2 regions of the Paenibacillus sp. GCM10027628 genome follow, and region 1 is predicted to be linked to the other one. Evidence: riboswitches for the same ligand, from Rfam matches in the RefSeq annotation. Region 1 holds a riboswitch; the other holds the start of a gene.
The links. A riboswitch is a leader RNA that binds a small molecule or an ion and turns the genes downstream of it on or off. The one in region 1 is predicted to bind cyclic di-GMP.

Region 1 (3,535 bases):
GAACATCCAACAGCAGGAAGATCGGAATTTGATGCTTGCGCAGCTGAAAAAGAGCATAGATGAGAGCAACTAACAACCCTGTTAGCAGCTCGGCGCTGGAACCGGACACCAACAACAGCTTCCCCGGCTGCTTCCAAAGCAAGGATGGCTGAGTCAGTATGACGCCAAACTTCCAGAAGAGCAGTATAATAACGCCGCCATTAAAGACAACATCATCGATGGGATAAGCAACTCCTCTATCGCTCTTCAGCTTCCGCACTAGCCTCCTGGTCAGCCAATAGCCAACAATACAAGCGAGAAGCAACGTAAGCAATTGACCCTGCAGTTGCAGCGGTCCTAATCGTAACACATCCGGCATACAGCAACTCCTGCCTCTCCTTTTGGACCTTACGTTTATGGTAAACGATGAGAGGCAAGCGAACAACCTTCATGGCGTCAAAAATTGAAAAGTGAACGAGGATTTCGTCAGCTTATCGAACCGGAACCCGGCTGCTTGCAGCCTTTTGATCACGATGGGAAGCGCCTCAACGGTCGTTGTTTTAAAACTATTGTCGTGCATAAGGACAATGATTTTTTGTTTTCCCCGGCTAGCGCCGAGTACGGAATCAATGATCATGTTCCTGTCTTGAACCGGGGCAGCTGCATCCGTGGAGCTTACATTCCAGTCAAAATATTGGTAGCCGTCCTCCTTCATCGCCCTAGCCACCTTGCTCATAATACCTCTGCCGCCGGGCTTCCAGCTGAGATGGTTGTTAGAACCTCCTGGAAAGCGAAGGATATCCGGGCGATAGCCCACGGTTTCTTCCAAAAGCTGATCCAGCTTACGGACGTCTCTGCGAAACGCTTCCGGCGATTTATATATGGTGTTGTAATTGTGTGAGTATGTATGATTGCCAAGCGCATGGCCTTCAGCTGCGATTCGTTTGTACAGTGCTCTTCCTTCAATGGTGTCCGTCCCTACCACGAAAAAGGTGGCGGGAATGCCGAAGCTTTTTAAAATGCTCAAAATCTTCGCCGTGCTCTGAGATGGACCGTCGTCGAAGGTCAGGTAGGCAGTTTTATTTTCGGATCGGGCATCACGGGTGGAAGCCTCAACCTTCAATTTTCGAGGTCCCGTGTAGAAATGCTGCGTTTCCACGATGGAATCATCGGAAGTTGAGTGCTTATTGGCTTGCACATAGGGCGCAGGTTCCGGAGTTTTCTCTGATGCATGGTTGGGATAAACTTTCGCACTGCAGCCGGATATCATTACGCAGATCATGCCAATAAACGCCGCAGTCCTTACTTGTACCATAGAATTGCTCATAACAAGTCCCCCTCATTGGCATGCAAACCACATGATGCCCTTATTATGGCTTTCTCTGCTTTTTGAAGCATTGGTACTTTATAGAAATAAGTCCTAGTTCAGCTGCTCCTCGCGATCTATTCATATCCGACCAATTAGTTCTTTATGCTATGATCGATATCTTCCAAAATAATCTTTCTGTCGGATATTGCAGAAATCGGACATGCATTATGATGGGACTATATTATAATTCGAACGATAATCTTCGCAAAAGTTGAAAAAGGCAAACCCGGTCAAAGCCGGTGACGCAAAGCTACAGGGGCTAAGGTGCCAATAAGGCGCTATGCCAGCCAGTTACCAAGGTGCGGGAGTTCTTGCCCCTTTTTTCGGTAAAAGGGGCTTTTTTTATTTACCATTACATGATGAATAGCGGGGTTGCTAGTATGCGAAAAACGGTGAAAGAACCTATGGTTTCCATCATTGTTCCTGTTTTTAACGAAAGCTCCAACATCATGGAATTTTATTTTAGAGTCACACGCGTTATGAATCAAACCGGTTACGGTTATGAAGTGGTGTTCATTAATGATGGAAGCAAGGATGATACTTTGGAGCAGCTCCACGGTATTTGCGAGAAGGATCATCGCATTAAAATTATTGATCTTTCCCGGAATTTCGGGAAAGAAATCGCATTGACGGCCGGCCTAGACAATTGCCGCGGCGAAGCCGTTATTCCGATTGACGCAGATTTGCAGGATCCGCCGGAAGTCATCCCGGAACTGCTCGCCAAATGGGAAGAAGGCTATGACGTGGTCTATGCCACACGTACTCAGCGGGATGGGGAAAGTTCGCTGAAGAAGATCACGGCGCATTTATTTTATAGATTTATCAAAAGGCTGACCCCTATCCCCATTCCGCAGGATACGGGCGATTTCCGATTAATGTCCCGCAAAGTAGTGAATGCATTAAAAGAACTTCGCGAGCAGCACCGGTTCATGAAGGGGCTATTCAGTTGGGTCGGATTCCGTCAGACAAGCATTTCCTACCGGAGAGAGCCCCGATTTGCCGGTAAAACCAAGTTCAACTACTGGAAGCTGTGGAATTTTGCCCTGGAAGGAATCACTTCTTTCAGTTTCATGCCGCTGCAAGCGGCAACTTATTTGGGCTTTGCCATCTCCTTTTTCGCCATGGCGTTTGCCTGTTATTTGTTTATTACGACTTTATTGAACGGCAATCCGGTACCCGGTTATCCATCGCTAATGGTTGCGGTTCTGTTTCTCGGCGGCGTCCAGCTTACGACTTTGGGCATTATCGGGGAGTATATCGGGCGTATTTACAACGAATCGAAGCGTCGTCCATTATATTTCGTCAGGGATATGACCGGCCTTGAAGAGAGCAAAGATATGCCTCGGCTGGAAGGAGTCAAATAGTGGAACAAACCATCTACTTGAAAATGGATCGTCTGGAGCATGAACACTGGTGGTTTGTCAGCCGGCGCAGCATCATTGAGACCGTTTTAAGATCGCAAGTGAAATCAATCGGGCCCGACTTTCAAATCCTCGATGCAGGCTGCGGAACCGGAGGCAACCTTGACTTTCTATCCAGTCTGGGACCTAACGTTACCGGGCTCGAAATGGAGCCGGATGCAGCTGAAATTGCAAGATCCAAAAGCGGGAAAGCCGTTTATATTGGCAGTTTGCCGGATCAGATTCCATTTGCCGACGAATCATTCGATCTCATCGTCCTTCTGGATGTGCTTGAGCATATTGAAGATGATATGGGGGCACTCGCCGCGCTCACTGCAAAGCTAAAACCGGGAGGGAATCTGCTCATCACAGTCCCCGCTTTTTCTTTCTTATGGAGCAGTCACGATGAATCCCATCATCATAAAAGAAGATACCGATTGAACGAGTTGATCAGGAAAATGAGTCATTGCAATCTTCATCCGAAATACGCGAGCTATTTTAATACTTGGCTGTTTCCAGTGATTGCTCTCGTTCGGATTTTGCAAAACAAATTAAGATCTACTCGAAAAACGGATGATTTGTCCCTGCCTTCCCGATTTCTAAATCAGCTGCTAATGAGCGTAATGTCCAGTGAAAGACATATCCTGAAGCACGGAAAAATGCCGTTCGGCGTTTCCATCATAGCAATCGGCCAAAAGTTGTAGCTTGGATAGAAGGAGCCCTCAACGATGAATTCCAACCAGATAAAGTTTCAAAGAATCGTATTCGCAGTCTATGCTGCTTTATT
Region 2 (3,535 bases), on a different contig from region 1:
GCGCAAAGGCGAGAAGCAGCATCCCGATTAACGTGGATGCCATCCCGATCGGCAGCATGTAAGGGGACGGTTTGCGGTCGGTGTAAAGCCCAACGACCGGCTGCATAATGGAAGCGGTAAAATTGATCGCGAATTGTACCCACCCCACTTGGGTGTAACTTAGACCCATTTCGCTTTTTAAAATGGGAAAAATCGCGGGAATAACGGATTGGATAGAATCATTAAGCAAATGTACGAGACTAATGGCAAAAAGGATGCGGTACACAGTAGGTTTGATATCTCCGGTTCCCTGCAAGCCATGCGAGCTTGGTTTTGGAGACGTCGTTGTTGTTGTAGCCATGGAACTCTCCCTCCGGGAGCCCGGTCTGTTATTTCTCTATGAAACTGCCGAGTTCTTCTCCCATTTTGACTTTAGAGCCTAGTTGCAAATCTTTGCGCGATTCAAACATTTCATCTTCAAACAGCAGGACGACAGTCGAACCAAACTCAAAATAAGCCAGTTCTTGTCCGCGTTCCAGATGATTCGGCAGCGGCTCCACATATTGAATGCTGCTGACATTGAGCGCCCCGACTTTCACCACAGCAACCTCGCCGGTACCGTGCTGCATGAACGTAATCAGCCTTTCGTTGCGGCTCAGAACTCTGCGCATATGTCGCAGACCGAACTCGTTTACGGGATACACTTTACCCGGCACGTGTTCTTTCTCAAGGATGTCGCCTGTGATCGGAGAGTGAATGCGGTGGTAATCGGTAGGGCTCAAATACAGAACGAAGTAAAAACCGTTCTTATAGTTGACCGTACGCGGCGAACGATTCAGCAATTCATCGATCGTATAGTCCTGGCCTTTGACATTCAGAATCAACCCGTCCTTAATGTCTCCAATGCCTGTAATCATGGCGTCAACGGGACTAACGACGCGAGTCGCATCCTCATGAATCGGACGTAAACCGGGTTTTAATCTACGTGTGAAAAAATCGTTCAAGGACATATAGTCCTTGATATGCTTCTCAGCATCCTCAATCCGGATGCCATAGGTTTGGGCAAAGCGCGGAATAAAAAGACGGCTGGCCTTGGATTTGGCGAAAGCTCCTGTCAACTGCGACACCCACTTGCGTGATGACAGCTCGGTCAGCAATCGAAAAAACGGTTTGGACATAAGTAAGTAACTCCTGTTCATTCAGTCAAGGTAGGAGAGACGATGAGCATATGAGCAAATGGACCAAAGCTCAAAAATCTCTATAAATAGTTCTTCGCTTATCTTGCCATAGATAGGTAAAAGAATCAATTGCCATATGGGGCAAGGGAGGGCAGCGATACATAGAAAAAAACAGCCTAGCGGCTGTTTTCATGTCATTCTCCTAGTCCAGCTTATATTCCCCGCAAGTATGGCAGGTAGCAAAGTTGACGGAAATGGGGATTTGGGATCCTGCATATTTGATGCATTGGATTGGCGTTCTCAAAGCAGGCTCGGCAATGCTTGTACAGTACTTGCAGTTTGCGATTTGCTCCAATGCGGCAATCAAGGGCAGCGAATATTGCGCATCAGCATGCTTGTGAAGCGGTCGATCATCTGCGAATGGCCTCGGTACAGGATTTCTCATAGACAGACCTCTTTTCGTGATAGGAATGTAGAACCGATTTCAAGGTAATTTCCCTAAGGTGACGAAAATCTTCGAAGCCAAGTCCGGTGATTACATGGAGAGCCCGTCTTGCATGAAAAATGAGCTGCGAGCATTTGCCTAATCTCCAAAAAAAGCCGCCCTAAGCAGGCGGCTTGGCTCGTCCGATTAGGGTAACCCGGCTATCGTAGCGAATGTATTGGACATGCGCTTTAGACCCGTGGCTTTGCGTACCCGACTTTCGTACGGGGCTGCCTTTTTCCAAATGTAAACGCTTTATTCTTGTGAACTATCATAGCATACCAAATCGTCATATGTCATTAGGAATGAAAAGTATTTCCAGTCACGAAAGCGTCAATGCTAGAGCTGAACTCCTGATGCAGGTTGTCCAAACGAAAAACAGGAAGGAGGTGACACGGAAATGTCCATACTCATTGTGGTGCTGGCATACATCCTACCGCCTTTTTACATGGAGATAGCTCAGGAGCGGTTAGGCAAATTGCTGCTTGCAACTTAGTGAATGCGCAGAACGTTTAGAGCAAGAAGACTTGGCATCCAAACTTTAATGAAGAAGGTGAAGACATGCGTCCGTTCATTAACAGGTACTTAACCTGGAGCATCCTATGCGGCGCGATGATGGTTCTTTTAACGGGATGCCTCCATCGTTCCGGAGGTAATTTGACGTCCATACAGCCATCGCTGACGCCAACACCTGCACCTACAGTGACTGCTTCGCCTGCACCATCGCCAAGTATCGTTCCAACGAAGCTGCAGCAAATGACGATCGAAGAGAAAATCGGTCAGTTAATTTTTGCAGGAATCGATGGGTATGCGATGAGCCAGCATTCGCGTGAGCTTATTGAGAACTACCACGTCGGCGGTCTCATTTTATATAAAACCAATGTGAAGGCGACGAGTCAGCTTGTGGAGCTGGTGAATGCGTTAAAGGGAGCGAATGCGGGGAACAAGCTGCCGCTCTGGCTAGGTGCAGATGAAGAAGGAGGCAAGGTGACGAGGCTTCCCGATGAAATTGTCAAGACGCCCGCCAACCAAGTGATCGGCAAGACGAATAGCAAAGACTTTGCCTATGGCGTCGGCAGCCTGCTCGGGCAAGAATTGAATGATTATGGTCTGAATGTCGATTTTGCTCCCGTGCTTGATGTGAACAGCAACCCGAAGAACCCGGTGATTGGCGATCGTTCCTTCGGCGCGAATGCGGCTATTGTGAGCTCCATGGGGGTTCAGACAATGAAGGGGATTCAGGCGCAGCAGGTGCTGCCTGTTGTGAAACATTTTCCCGGACATGGGGATACGTCAGTGGATTCGCACGCCCAGCTTCCGATTGTTCAGAACGATCTGGCCAGACTGCGTAAATTGGAATTGGTGCCCTTCGCGGAATCTTTCAAGCAGGGCGCGGATGCGGTGATGGTCGCTCATATTCTGCTGCCCAAGGTGGATGCGCAGAATCCGTCTTCCATGTCAAAGAAGATCATGACGGATTTGCTTCGTCAGGAGATGGGTTTTCAGGGCGTTATCATCACGGACGATATGACGATGGGTGCTATCCTAAAAAATAACGAGATTGGTGAAGCGGCTGTAACATCTATACTGGCCGGGGCTAATGTCGTGATGGTCGGCCATGATTATGACAAAGTCGTCACTGTATTTGACGCTCTCCGCAAAGCGGTGCAAGAGAAACGCATACCCATGGAGACGATCGATCAAAGTGTCGTTCGCGTGATGCAGTTGAAACAAAAATATCAAGTAAAGGACGAGGCCGTCCGGACGCCTGATATTGAAAAGCTGAATACAGCGGTACAGCGGCTGCTGTCCACCTATCTGCACAAATAAAAGCCTTTGCTTCCCCGGTTATTTAACCTAGGGGGAGTGAAGGCTTTTTAGCTGGCGAGGGTAC

Region 2: it holds a riboswitch for cyclic di-GMP, as region 1 does, so the genes downstream of both, ACFQZT_RS09050 (hypothetical protein) here and ACFQZT_RS22460 (glycosyltransferase family 2 protein) in region 1, are expected to answer to the same signal.

Annotation. Positions count from the first base shown of each region.
Region 1 covers NZ_JBHTHA010000035.1:17,087-20,621, reverse strand. Annotated here, with positions in the region: gene ACFQZT_RS22470 (hypothetical protein) at 1-358, opposite strand, end outside; gene ACFQZT_RS22465 (polysaccharide deacetylase family protein) at 428-1,306, opposite strand; cyclic di-GMP riboswitch class I at 1,558-1,647, shown strand; gene ACFQZT_RS22460 (glycosyltransferase family 2 protein) at 1,729-2,712, shown strand; gene ACFQZT_RS22455 (class I SAM-dependent methyltransferase) at 2,712-3,452, shown strand; gene ACFQZT_RS22450 (hypothetical protein) at 3,477-3,535, shown strand, end outside.
Region 2 covers NZ_JBHTHA010000005.1:199,025-202,559, reverse strand. Annotated here, with positions in the region: gene ACFQZT_RS09060 (MFS transporter) at 1-340, opposite strand, end outside; gene asd (archaetidylserine decarboxylase) at 369-1,157, opposite strand; gene ACFQZT_RS09050 (hypothetical protein) at 1,360-1,602, opposite strand; cyclic di-GMP riboswitch class I at 1,790-1,886, opposite strand; gene nagZ (beta-N-acetylhexosaminidase) at 2,203-3,471, shown strand.